2 linked regions of the Methanocaldococcus jannaschii DSM 2661 genome follow. The main gene of each other region encodes a partner of the protein of the gene in region 2 in a complex. Links are inferred from orthologs where the notes say so. Each region holds a gene or a part of one and is shown on either strand. Other genes may lie near its edges.

Region 1 (6,781 bases), 1.1 Mb from region 2 along the record:
TCTATCTTCTTATTATCTATCTTTTTGAATATAATCTTTGGTTTCTTTAATTCATTCCCTCTAAGCTCTAAATCAAGTTCTTCATTCATTAATTCCAATAGTGCAAGAGATTTTTTAGGCATGTATGGGTATAGCAGATAGACAAGAGTTTTTACTGTCTTGCAGCAAGTATATAATATTTCCTTCAATCTTTCTTCATCATCAACAGCCCAAGGCTCCATCTTTTGGAAGTAACTGTTTCCTTCAATGGCAAGATGTAATATATTAACTAAAGCATCTCTAAACTTAAAGCTCCTTATGTTTTTATCCACAGCCTCAAGTGTCTCTTCACATTTTTTCAATAGCTCTTTATCTTCCTCTTTTAATCTATCTTCATCAACTATTGGGACTTTCTTAAACTTTCTATGGGTAAAGGTTAAAACTCTGTGGGTGAAGTTTCCAATTATGTTGATGAGTTCATTGTTTATCTTATTTTTGAAATCATCAAATGAGAAATCACAATCTTTAAAGAGAGGGGCTGACATGATTAAGTAGTATCTTAAATAGTCAGCATCAAAGTTTTTAACAAAATCTTTAACCCAAACAACCCATCTTTTACTTGTGCTCATCTTTCTTCCTTCTAAGGTTAGATAACCTCCACTAACTACTGCAGTTGGTAAGTTAAAGGAACCATGAGCAATCAACATTCCTGGCCAGAAAACGGCATGATGAACAGTTATATCCTTTCCAATGAAGTGATAAATCTTTGTATCTTTCTCTAACCAATATTTCTTCCAAATCTCTCCCAACATCTTTGTAAATGAGATATAGCCAATAGGGGCTTCTAACCAAACATACATTACTTGATTAGTCCCTGGAATTGGAACTCCCCAGCTTATATCTCTTGAAATATCCCAATCATGTAACTCTTTAATCCAATTCAATGCCATATTTTTAACATGCTCTGGCATTTCTTTTGCATTTTTTATATACTCCTCTAACTCCTTTTTTAAAGCACTTAACTTAAAGAAGTGATGTTTTGTCTTTCTAATCTCTGGCTTTCCTTTGCAAATTACACAATATGGGTCTTTTAACTCAAACGGCTCTAAGTGTCTTCCACAAACTTCACAGTGGTCTCCTCTTGCCTCTCCTCCACAGTATGGGCAGATTCCCTCAACATATCTATCTGGTAAGAATTTTTTACAGTTTGGACAGTAAAATTGCTCTATTTCCTTCTCATAGATATAGCCATTCTCTTTTAGCTTTAGATAAAACTCTTGAGCTGTTTCTATATGTATTTGGCTGTGAGTTTTGCCAAATGCATCAAACTCTACTCCTAACAAATCTAAATCTTCTTTAATCTCATTATGGTATTTTTCAACAATCTCCTCTGGGCTTTTTCCCTCTTTTTCAGCAGTTAATGTTATAGGAACTCCGTGGTTATCAGTTCCTCCAACGTGGATAACATCTTCCCCTCTCAACTTTAAGTATTTATATATAATATCTGCTGGGATGTAAGTGCTTCTTGCATGCCCTAAATGTAGAGGGCCGTTTGTATAAGCTAAGGCAGTTGTTATTAGATATCTCATCCTCTCCCTCCTTTTGACTAATAGTGTCTTTCAAAATATTTTGTAATAACTATTAATGTATTAATGAACGCCTTCTTATAGAAGGCATTCAAATTTCCTTAATAAACTTTAATACCTTTTTTGAAAGACACTAAAATTTCTTTTTTTTCTTCCCTAAGATGTGCCTTGCTATAGGGTCATCTATATTTAATAGTTTAGCAATTGCTTCAAGTTTTTTAGTGGTTATCTCAACTGTTTCATGGGATTTTTTTAATATATAAGGGTAGCCATTAATTGATATTTCTTTTAATGAGGATAAGACTTCTTTATCTATTTTATTGAAGCTTGTTAATCCAACAACTCCACAGTTATCTTCTAATCTCACAAATTGTATATATGCAGTGTCAATTTTTGCATAGAATGGCTTGTTTTTAATAAAGTTTATTCCTTTTACCACACTACTTAATTGTTTATGCTTTTCTTTCTTTTCATCCCCTAATTTATTAACAAAGTCAATTGGTTCTGAATAACCAGATTTGTCGGTATATTTTGTAAATATGGCTATATCAGGCATGTTTTTATCGAAATAAATGTTTATTTTTGAAGTTTTTGATATTCCTATAATTCTATCTTTAAATTCGTTAATAAGTTTTGTTAATGTTAAAATATATTCAACATGCTCAACTAATATTTTTTTATTTAATTCCAAGTTCAAATCTTTTGATATAATGCCAATTTCTCCAGATTTTGTTTCTTCATCAATTTTTTTATTAAATTCTTTTCCATATTCATTATAAATCTCTTCTAACTCTCTCTCATACATCTCTATACCTTTTTTTGTGAATATCAACAAAGAAAATAAAGACCCATCAAAAATGTAATAATCAATATTATAATTTTTGAGAACATAAAGGGCTGTTTTTAATTCCAAAGTTAGCATATATCTCCTTATTCTATCTTCAATATCCAAAGGATGGGTTATATCAAATATATACTCCTCCTTAGCTTTTTTTACTTTTTCCCCTCTGCCGTGTATAAAGCTAACGGCCCCAACTCCATAGAATGAGAAAGATATGTAATCCAATTTATTACAGCTTCCATCTCCTCCTGCAAATCCCATATCTTTTGGATTTTCAAAATTATCCAAAATCCATTTTTCTTCAACTTCTTTACGATTGATATCATTAATTTTTTCCATTTTTTTAATAATTTGCTCTCTGTTTTTTAATAGATATTCAATCATCAATAATCCCTCAATTTTAGTAAGAATTAAAGGATTAGGCAATATAACTGTATTTTCTACAAAAATTTTAAAAAACATTAAAATAATTCTCCCTCAATCGTTCCAATAAGCATAGAGGAAGCCTCCATCAGATGAAATCCTAAAGGATTTCATTACTCGCCCCTACGGGGCGATTGCGATACTCCCTAACACCTCCTCGCTAACGCTCGGAGGTGTAAATTTGATACTCATATTATTAAAATTATCCCTCAATTGTTCCATAACCAATTAATCTCCATCTTGAGCCAACTCTTCTGCTAATAGCTACTCTATCTCCAATCTCAGCACATATTGGAAGCTTTAATTTTATATCCGCTATATCTCCTCTTGCTGAGGTTATAACCCCCGCGGTTGTAGCAGTTCCAATATTTAGCATTAAAACCTCTCCTGTTCTTAATGGCTCTATTTTCAATTCCTCCTTAGTTCCTACAACCCTATCCAACAAATTAGCCCTTATTGTTATCTTCTCTCTTATAGGAGGGAGAGTTCCAGGCAATCCAACAACACTTCCAGTTAATGCATCTGATTTTGTTAAGTATGGGTCTAATGTTGTCCCAACCCCAATCAAACCCCCTGGATGAGCTTTTCTAAGTATGGTATTTCCAGCGGCTAATGAAACAATCTTTGTAGTTAATGGTTTCCAGAATGTTTTGTTTCCTTCAGTTACTTTGATTCCAGGTCTTATTTCAATCTCATCCCCAACTTTAAATACTCCCTGAATAATTGCCCCTCCTAAAACCCCTCCTTTTAAATCCTTAATCTCAGTTCCTGGTTTGTTTATGTCAAAGCTTCTTGCAACATACATTCTTGGTGTTGCATCAGGGTCTCTCTTAGGTGTTGGAATAAAGTCCTGTATTGCCTTTAACAAAACATCAATATTTGCTTCGTGGTGGGCTGAGATTGGGATTATTGGAGCGTTTTCAGCAATAGTTCCCTTAACAAATTCTTTTATTTGCTCATAATTTTCTTCTGCCTGCTTCTCATCAACTAAATCAATTTTATTTTGGACAATTATAATTTTATCAATTCCTAAAATCTCTAAAGCCATTAAATGCTCTTTTGTTTGTGGTTGTGGGCATGGTTCATTAGCGGCTATAACCAAAATTGCTCCATCCATCAAAGAAGCTCCAGAAAGCATTGTAGCCATTAATGTTTCGTGCCCTGGGGAATCAACAAAAGAGACCCTTCTCAAAAACTCTGTTTCAGCTAAACAGTTTGGACATCTTGGTTTTGTTGTGTAAGTTCCACATTGTGGGCATTTTCTTATCTCACAGTCAGCATAACCCAATCTAATTGAAATCCCTCTTCTCAACTCTTCACTATGCCTGTCAGTCCAAACTCCTGTTAATGCTTTTGTTAAACTTGTTTTTCCATGGTCAACGTGTCCAACCATTCCAATATTTACTTCTGCCTGTTTAGCTTGTTTTTTCTTTGCCATAATTATCCCCTTTATAAATTTCTTATTTATCTGTAAAATATAAGTGTTTTTCAAATATATAATTTTTGAAAAATGCATTTATAAAAGCCCTACGGGCTTTTATATTTATTCCTTAATTTTTATTAACTTTGAAAAACACTTATGGTATTTTCACATTTTTATAATTTTAGCTTATAAAGTTATACTCGGAGTATCAAAATAGTCAAAAAACTACAGAAATCACCACTACAATATTTAAACACAGATAAATAAAATAAAAATAAAATTAGGAGCTATATTTTATTTATTGTTCTTGATTTTCTCCACCTTCTAATCCTAACAATTCAGGGATTGATTTCTCTCCATATTCAACAACCTTAACGTTAATTTGGACAATATCAGGAGCTATTGTGTTTCCTCTAACTGTTTTTCTTCTTCTTTCTCCTTTTCTTTTTGGTTTAAACCCAGGAGGAGCACTCAATAAAACTCTAACCTTTCTACTTCCGTGGATATCTGGTCTCATTGGGAAACCGCTTGAGTCAGTTCCTCCTCTTATTTGTAATTTGTAGCCCTCTAATCCTATAATTTTTCCATCAAATACTTCCCCAATTTTCTTACCAACTAATGGTGTGTTATCTGCCTCAATTTGATAGCATCTTCCTGTTTTTGGGTCTGCAACAACGAATTTTGCTGTTGGCATAGTATTCCCTCCTATTTTTATTTTTGTTATTTGTTTGGTTTCTAATTTTTAAATTAACTTTTAAGTTTTGATAAAACAGATTTTTTAAGGGCATTTTTATAAATATCTTTATTTCACCCTATGCCTCCCCAGCTTCATCATTTCACTACCCCTTTGGGGTAAAGGGGCAGAACTCCACTGGGTCATTGACACGTCCCAACTCCATTGGGAGTCAGGACAATAGCCAGGATAATTATTGAGACATAATATTTTAAATAATTTTTGGTTTTAAACTTTCAATGCTATTGTGATAATATAATAGAGAATTATAAGCCCTGCAATAGCTAAAAACATGTATTGCGTTCTTAACATCCTTTTCCTTCTTTGCATATACTCAATTCTACACTTCTCTGAACAAAAAACTTGGTCTGGAGGTATTGAGATACCACAATTTAAACAATGTCTGTGCTTTGGAATCTCCATACTTATCCCTCAATTATTGTTCCATTTATTATTCCTTTACTAACATTTAAGAGCTCTTCTGGGGTTCCTTTAACAACTGCCACTTTTAATTTAGCTCTTTCAATAATCTTAGCTGCTAATAAATCAACAACTGATGAAGAACCAGCTTTTAATGAAGATGATATTGCCAAATCAACAAGTTCTTTAGCAGACATTTTATCAAATTTTTTGGCATCTTCATATTTATTAGGGTCTTTGTCATAGACTCCATCAACATTTGTCCCTATAACTAACAAATCAGCATTTATAAACTCTGCTAATGAAGCAGCTACAGCGTCTGTTGTATGTCCTGGATGGGTTCCTCCCATGACAGGGATTTTTCCTAAGTTTAATATAAGTTCTGCCTCTTCAAATGATGTAGGGACTTTTTTTATACTATAATCTCCTAAAGCAGTAATTAATATCATTGCATTCATTCTTGTAGCCATTATTCCAAGCTCATCACAAAAACTCTCACTGGCTCCAAGTTCTCTTCCTATTTCTATATATTCTCTTGCTGTTTTTCCACCTCCTACGACTATAGCTACCTCATGCCCCTCATCCTTAATCTTTTTAAAAATATTGGCATATTCCATAATTTTTTCAGCTTTTGCTCCTTCCTTTGGCATCACGACTGAACCTCCCAAATCAAAAACGATTCTCATCTTCTCACCAACCCCATCCTTTAAAAGAGTTATTAATATCAAACAAAATAGCCCTATTTATAGTTTTTTGCAAAAGGTATAAATTAAATATGAATATTTGAACGCCCTATTTGGGACGTTCATTGTGTGCCTTATTTATCTTAATAATGTTTTGCAAAAAACTATTTTAATTCCATTTAGTTCTAAATATTCAAATATTTCTATTAATATGCACAAAAAATAAAAAGGTGTAGTGATATTATACATATAATGTAAGTTGGGCTTAACCTCTCAATGCTGCCTTTACATCTTCGACCTTTACGGTCTTTCTCTTTGCGTGCTTAGCTAAATCAACTGATTTCCTTGCTATCTCTAAGGCAATTTCTTCCAAAGCTTCAGCAAAGTATTTCCCTGCCGCTTCACTAACTCTCTGAGCACCAGCCTTCTTTAAGATTCTTACACATGGTGCAACTGGAAGCTCAGCCATAATACCACCTCAGAATCTTACATTTTCAATTTTTTATTATGGGAGTATATATATTTTTCGGAGATATTCCTAAATATTTTTGCTATACTTTTTTGAGTATCAATGTGAGTTCATTTTTAGTATTGGCTCTTAAATTAATTATTTTGAATATTTTTATATTTCTATAATAGCTTAGGATTTTTAACACTTTCTCTAAATCCTCTTTTTTAGTTTTCAAATTCCTT
Region 2 (6,916 bases):
GGGCTTGGTAGCCCGGGGCGGACTTCAGATCCGTCGAGGGCGAGAGCCCTCGGGGTTCGATTCCCCCCCTGCGCCGTCATTATTTTTGTGAGATTATGGAGAAAGTGTATTCAAAATTTGGAAGAATTGAAGATTTAAAAGAAATTATTTCTGGATTGGTTAATTTTACAGGAATTATTAGAATAGACAATGCCCTTCTCTTTTACATTGACTCAAAACTTATCTCATCAAAGTTTAATGGTAGAGAAAAAAGTTTAGAAGAGATATTTTCACAAATTCCAGACGAGTTTTTAATAGAGATTTATCAAGGAAATGAAAAGGAAGTAAAATCTGCTCTTATAAATTTTAAACCAGAGGAATCTATTGTTGAAATTTCTAAGCTAAGCCTGGTTTTTGAGAATGAGGTTATTTTGAATTCTTACAACGATGTATATAAATATTTAACTTACATAAATAAAGTTATTTTTATGCCAAAAAGATTTAAAAATGAAAAAGGGATTGTTGTTTATAAAAACAAGAGAGAGGTTTTTGCAGTATATTTTGGTAGAAAAACTTTATTTGGGAAGAAAGCAATTAGCAAACTAAAAACAACATTTGCCGTTAGTGAAATAATTGCAAAAATTGAGAAAATATCCAATGAAGAATTAAATTCTTTAAAAAATCAATATCCTGAAGGCGTTTTATTGTTTGGAGATTCAATTAACGATGTTGTTAAGAAAATAATATCTTCAAAAAAACCTATAATCTTAGAAAATGTTTCATTGATTGATGCTCTATCTTACGGAACATGTTTAATTAAGATTGAGGGTAGTGAAATTGGATATATTGTAGCTAAAGATGGAAAACCAGTATATGCATTTTTAAATGATTATGATGGAGAAAAAAGTTACAGATTGTTAAAGAGCATGTGTATTGTTGAAGATGTTAAATACTCCATCTATAAGCTATCAAAAGAAGAGTATGACATGTTTAAAACATTTCAGGAAAACAAAATCCCATTATCTTAATCCTTATCAATCATTTTTATAGCCATTTCATAGGCTTTCTTTAAATCTCCTGTCTCTAAGATACATTTTTCAGCAATATCTTTTGGAATGCCTTTTTTAACAAAAACTTCCACTGCCTCTTTAAAAAACTGGCTATTTCTTATAATTTCCTCAGCAAGCTGTTTTTTTAGCTCCATGTATTCATCTGGACTTATGTTGTTTTTAGCAAGCTCATAATCCCTGTAAGGGCAGGGTTTTGTTATTTTACAACACCAAACTAAACTACCAAAGCATGTATTTTCTCCTAAACCAAGTTTTGTCCTCTTTCCAAATTCTTCCTTTATTCTTATAAACTCCTCTGGTGACATTTTCAATACAGCTAACGCTTTATGAATAGGACAGTATTTTATTGGAGGACAGCAAAAAGCTAAACCTCTCAAATCTCCTCCCCTACATATATGAGATGGAGCATTCTCCCAGCCCATAATTTCACCTTATCATTTCTTTTATTTTTTCAACAACTTTTTCTATTGCGTTATTCAAAATTTTCTCTCCAAGTTTTTTATCCAACTTAACTCCAAATCTTTTAACAACTTTTGCCTCTTTATCTATTGCTTTGTTGTTTTCTCTTGCCTCTTTTAGCCCAACCATTCCTACTTCAGGATATTTTTCAAAGTTGTTGTGCTCTTTCAAAGTTTCTTCATCAGCTTTAGCTATTCCAATAATGTAACCAACAGAAACCTCCTCAGTTGATGCATGTGTAAAGGTTATATTTATCATCTCAACCTTTATATCAAACTCATACTCTAAATCTTTTAAAAAACTTTCAACTAAGATGTTTCCCCCATGGCAATTAACTATCAAAAACTTCTCTACACCAATTTTTTTACCTTCATTTATCAAAAATCTCATATAGCTATAAACTTCCTCTGGTTTGTTGTGAATGCCATGCTTAACATACTCATATTCAGTTGATGGAATAACAACTCCTAAAAACTTAGCCCCAGTTAAAATAGATGCCTTTAAAGCTATATAAGATGCTATCTTTATATCAGTGTCTATTGGCAAAACAGCTCCATGATTTTCTAAGAATGACCCAAGGGCAATAATCCCCACTTTATGGACTTTTTCATTTAATACATTTCCTGATGATAATCTAAGTTGCATAATATCCCAGAAATGTAAAATTTTGATATAAAAAAAGAAAATTACTCTGCCTTATTTTTATTTTTTAAAGCTCTTTTTAACATTCTCCTATATTTTCCCCATCTATCCTCTAAAGAAAATTTTGGTGGTTTTGGAATTACCGTTTTCTCTCCACATTTTGGACAGATTTCTTTTAAAGTATATAGCCCGCATTTTGGACATTTTTTCATTCTCATCTCTACCACTTATCTTTATTTCTTACTCTCCCTATAGTAAGTTCCTTCTCCACCAAGTTTTTTAATTGTTGCTACTGCCTTTTCACAAACTTTTTTAAAAACCTCCTCTCCACTCTTGTAATCTGGAGCTATAACAACAACCCTATACTTTGGAGCTCCTATATAGGTTATCTTAACCTCAACATCCTCATAAGGGTTAGCTTTTAAGGCTGTTGTTAATGCTTTCTTTATTTGTTTAATTCCATCTGGGGCGTAAGATTTCATCTCAATAACTCCTTCAACTTCAACGTTTGTTAGCTCAATACTCTCCTTAGCTACTTCATATAAAACATTTTTCCATTCTTCACTAATCTCTAAATCATCTAAAACTTCTTTCCCTTCAATAACCATTGTTTCAAAGGCATTGTATAGCTCCCCAAACTCATCCTCCAACAAATAGCCAACCTCTTCCCAAGCTTCCTCTAAGCTTTTACCCAATTTTTCAGCAGCTCTTTCAAGCATCTTTGAAGCTCTTTGGAATCTCTTCCATTCTTGAACTTTTGCCCTTTTTTGCTGCTCAGTAACTCTCTTTAAGGATAAATCAATATGTCCCTTCCTCTCATCAACTCTCAAAACCTTTGCAACAACTCTCTGCCCAACTTTAACGTGGTCTCTAATGTTTTTAACCCATCCTGATGTAACCTCAGAGATGTGAATCATTCCTTCCTTTCCTGGGTATTCTAAAAGCTCTACGAATGCTCCATACGGCTTAACATCCTTTACAGTTCCTATAACTATATCTCCTTCTTCTGGAAATTCTCTTCTCATAATAAACACCTCATAAAATTAGATTCTGTTCCTTTAAAATTAATTATAATGTAGTAATATAAAAAGATTGAATTGGTGAATTTGCTTTTTCATTATTTGAGTTTAAGAGATATATATTACTTAGGTTTATCCGCAAACTTTATTTATGAATTTAGATAATAAAATTTAAATTTTTAATTTTCTTAAAGTAATATTAAATTTATCGAAAGTATTATAAAGGTTGAAAGAAATAGTAGAGTTATGAAAAATGAGGTGAAATTTATGAGTGAAGTGATAAAGGTTGTTGATGTAAAAATATTTCCACACAGATATTTGAAGGCAGAAACTACAGAGAAGGTATTAAATGAGATTTATGATTTGGATGGAATTGTTAGGGTTATAGTTCATGGACAACCCTTGCCAAAAACTGTTCCATTTGGTCCTGCAAGAGGATTGCCTGTAAATCACCAAGATAGAAAAGTTATTAAGGTTAAAGGCGAAGAAATGGAATTGAGAGTTAAAGTTGGAGAGATAATTATAACAGTTGAAGGAGAAAAACTTGAAAAGATAATGGATGGAATAGAAGAGATATGTAAAAGAAACTTCCCATTTGGATATGATATCTATGTAGGTGCATTTACTAAAATAAAGCCAACTGTAACTGATTATATGAAGTATGGAGATATTAGCAGTATAGACCCAAGATTGATTGGCATGGTAGATGCATCAGCAAGATTAAAAGATTCTGTAAAGATGATAAAATAAATAATTAAAAAAATATTTTTTATTTTTAAAATACTTTCAAATCAATACCTTCTATATAAACTCTTTTTCCCTCAACTTGCACTACTACTCCAGAATGAACCTTCTGCATCATACAGTGTTTTGGGATAAATTTAACAGTTTTTCCAACCTCTGGAACTTTACCTTCTACAATTCCCTCAAATGCAACAACTATCGCTATACCAACATCTTTATACTCTATTTTTTCCCCAGTTATCCTATGGCTCGGTCCCACTACATGGATTATATAAAAGCCATGATACTCATCGATTATTTTAGCAAAGTGTGGAATTGGACAACCTAAAGGTCTATATCTTATATAATCTCCAACTTTAAGCTCTTTTTTATCCATAATTAATAGTGTCTCTCTACAAGAACATTCATTTGGTAGAGGTTTTAATAGAAAATCTGCCTCATATCCATCAATAACTCCAATGTATTTTTCCTCTTTTTTAATTTTTCCTTTAATCTTTAAAATCTCTTTTAATTTTTCATAGTTTTCTTTAAATCTCTCCCTAAGCAAAAATGGGCAGTCCTCTAATTTTACATCTTTATTTAATAATGCCTCAGCAAATAAATCACATCTCTTATAACCACAAGCTCCACAATTGAATCCTGGAAGATATTTGGTAATTTCATTTACATCGACCATTTTACTCCCCTTCATATTCCATGAATCCATCTATTCTTCTTAAAATTCCTCTGTGATACTTTTTACTAACTCTTGTCTCTCCAACACATAAGGTGCAAATACACAATGGAGCGTTGTGTCTTAGCTCTTCATTTTCTAAATCTTTAATATCTTTGCTTTCAATAATCTCCTTGGCTATTTCAACACATCCCTGCCCTGTAAGTCCATTAACTTCATAAATTCTACAATTTGGGTTCATCTCTAAAACTCTTTCTCTAAAAACTTCTCTTTCAGCTTGAGAGATGATATCTCCTTTGGTTATAACTACAATATCTGCACTTGTTAAGAACGGCCCTACTTTTCTTGGCGTGTTCGGCCCTGAAGTGGCATCAATGACACAAATTCCCAAACTGTTTTTTGTGTAAGGGGCACATCTATGGCAGAGACCAGCAGTTTCTATTAGTAAGATATCTCCCTTATCCTTAGCCCAATCAACCATTTCTTCAAAGTTGTATATTGCAAAGTGGTCTGGGCACATATCCTTACTTAAACCAACTAAAACAGGGATGCCCAATTTTTTATACCTGACATCATCGTCAGTATATAAACAGTCAATTTTTACAACTACTGGCTTATATCCTTCATTAATTAAGGTTCTTATTGTGTGAATTAATACTGAAGTCTTTCCAGCTCCAGGGGTTCCTGCAACTATTGCCACTTTCATCCTTTCACCATTAGGCTTATATCTTCATGAGTCAATCTCTCTCCAAACCTAATCTTTTCTCTTAAAGAGAGTAGCCAGTTATCAACCTCATTTATTTTTCTTGAAATTTCCTTCTCTTCTTCAGTAGTTTCTATAATCTTCTGCATTCCTCCGTTTCTCATCACTATCCTTCTATCAGTCATTAAAGCCAAGACAGGGTCGTGAGTTATAACTAAAACAATCTTTCCATATCCTGCCAATAACTCTAAAGCCTCATGCTTCTTTATTCCAGCGTTTTCAATCTCATCTATTAAAACTATGGGAGAATCGCTTATTACAGCTACATCAGCAACCATTAAACTTCTTGACTGCCCTCCACTTAGGATTGTTAAGTTGTAGTCTTTCTTTATTGGCTCTCCTGTTAATCTATTTGCTAATTCTATGACTTCATCAACAATATTTTCTCTATAAACTCCCCTACTCTTCGCATGCATTAAAATAAACTCCTCTACAGTCATGTCTGCTAAAAAATTCATGTTTTGAGATAGTTGGGCAATTCTTCTCTTTTTTGGGTCTCTTCTCATCTCTATTGGAGGAACTTCTCCATTAACTAAAATTCTTCTCTTGGAGATGGTATCTCCTTGAGCTAACTGCTCTATATCGCTGATTAAATTTGATTTCCCACTTCCTGTTGGCCCAACAACACCGACAATCTCTCCTCTTTTTATTGTAACCTCCCTTACAGGTTCTGGATTGCCGTTCTTGTCATAACCACCGATAATTGTTATCTCCTTAATTTCCATATTCCCATCCTAAAAATTATTTTTTCTTATAAGAAAAATTGATATATATATTTACATTATAAGGTTATTTACAATTACTATTGGATAAACAGTTTTATATAATTTTTGATTTTTTGCAGAATAATTTAATCTATTAATTTAAATTAATAAATATAAAAGATAAAAAAAGAAAACACCTCTTAGATGAAATTTATTTCTAAAAAAAGATGTATCTACCCTTGGAAAACCGTGGCCTTCATTGAAGCCATAACGGCTACTCGGCACGGCCGCCTTGTGGGTAGAATGCCGAGGTGGTTTCATCCCCTGCGGAAGGTCGCCACCCGGGACATATATTAATTTATGCAAATTGTGGTATATATATTTTATTCCAACAATTATTTATTTCTCAAGCCAGCCAAAGTATTTTTCTATTATATACCAAGCTCCCTGTGGAGGAATTAACCCCACCTCTGTTATTATAGCATCTATATACTTAGCTGGTGTTACATCAAATGCGGGATTCCTAATTTTTATTCCTTTGTATTTATCTTCAAAAACTGCAACTTCCTCTGGGCTTCTTTCTTCTATCTCAATTAGCTCTCCAACTATAGTCTTTGGATGGAATTTGTATGTTTCAGCGGCTGTTAAAAAAGGTACTCTACTTTCATTTGCTATTAAAGCAATTTGTGAAGTTCCTATTTTATTTACAAGGCAACCATTTGCTGTTATGGCATCAGCTCCAACGACGACAATATCTATCTCTTTTATAAAGTACCTCACTGCAGAATCTACTATTAGGGTTACATCAATACCATAATCATAGAGGGTTTTAGCTGTTAAATATCCCTGATTTCTTGGTCTTG

What was found.
Region 1: the proteins of MJ_RS00605 (region 2) and MJ_RS06750 are in contact, whole or in part, in a crystal structure (PDB 3CW2), measured with the Saccharolobus solfataricus proteins. The link is inferred for Methanocaldococcus jannaschii DSM 2661 from one-to-one orthologs. Residues at the interface, in WP_009989173.1 of Saccharolobus solfataricus: Val185, Arg186, Thr187, Asn188, Glu189, Pro190, Leu191, Gly192, Val193, Glu194, Ile196, Lys197, Ile200, Ser201, Leu204, Ile217, Lys218, Ile219, Tyr220, Thr221, Ile222, Gly223, Ala224, Pro225, Tyr227; in WP_009988771.1 of Saccharolobus solfataricus: Asp222, Lys225, Pro226, Gly227, Thr228, Gln229, Phe230, Asn231, Leu233, Lys234, Gly235, Leu259, Phe273, Thr274, Lys275, Tyr300, Leu301, Asp302, Pro303, Ser304, Leu305, Lys307.

The regions. Positions count from the first base shown.
Region 1 is NC_000909.1:1,200,448-1,207,228, reverse strand. The notes cover bases 2,150-4,996. They hold MJ_RS06750 (translation initiation factor IF-2 subunit gamma), read right to left. Parts: upstream 4,268-4,996; coding sequence 3,032-4,267; downstream 2,150-3,031. Other genes in these bases: MJ_RS06745 (30S ribosomal protein S6e), read right to left, coding at 4,551-4,946; MJ_RS06755 (DNA double-strand break repair nuclease NurA), read right to left, coding at 2,150-2,868. Also shown: more of MJ_RS06755, read right to left, coding at 1,699-2,149; MJ_RS06740 (DUF2116 family Zn-ribbon domain-containing protein), read right to left, coding at 5,214-5,408; pyrH (UMP kinase), read right to left, coding at 5,411-6,091; MJ_RS06730 (histone family protein), read right to left, coding at 6,354-6,557; MJ_RS06725 (THUMP domain-containing protein), read right to left, coding at 6,640-6,781. UniProt on the Methanocaldococcus jannaschii protein: eIF-2 functions in the early steps of protein synthesis by forming a ternary complex with GTP and initiator tRNA.
Region 2 is NC_000909.1:111,779-118,694, forward strand. The notes cover bases 1,280-4,261. They hold MJ_RS00605 (translation initiation factor IF-2 subunit alpha), read right to left. Parts: upstream 3,176-4,261; coding sequence 2,384-3,175; downstream 1,280-2,383. Other genes in these bases: MJ_RS00590 (methanogenesis marker 9 domain-containing protein), read right to left, coding at 1,280-1,471; arfB (2-amino-5-formylamino-6-ribosylaminopyrimidin-4(3H)-one 5'-monophosphate deformylase), read right to left, coding at 1,476-2,153; MJ_RS00600 (RNA-protein complex protein Nop10), read right to left, coding at 2,195-2,368; mcrD (methyl-coenzyme M reductase operon protein D), read left to right, coding at 3,437-3,919; MJ_RS00615 ((Fe-S)-binding protein), read right to left, coding at 3,945-4,261. In the rest of the region: MJ_RS00585 (hypothetical protein), read left to right, coding at 96-1,007; more of MJ_RS00590, read right to left, coding at 1,004-1,279; more of MJ_RS00615, read right to left, coding at 4,262-4,589; MJ_RS00620 (GTP-binding protein), read right to left, coding at 4,591-5,292; MJ_RS00625 (ATP-binding cassette domain-containing protein), read right to left, coding at 5,289-6,074; MJ_RS00630 (ribose 1,5-bisphosphate isomerase), read right to left, coding at 6,453-6,916. UniProt on the Methanocaldococcus jannaschii protein: eIF-2 functions in the early steps of protein synthesis by forming a ternary complex with GTP and initiator tRNA.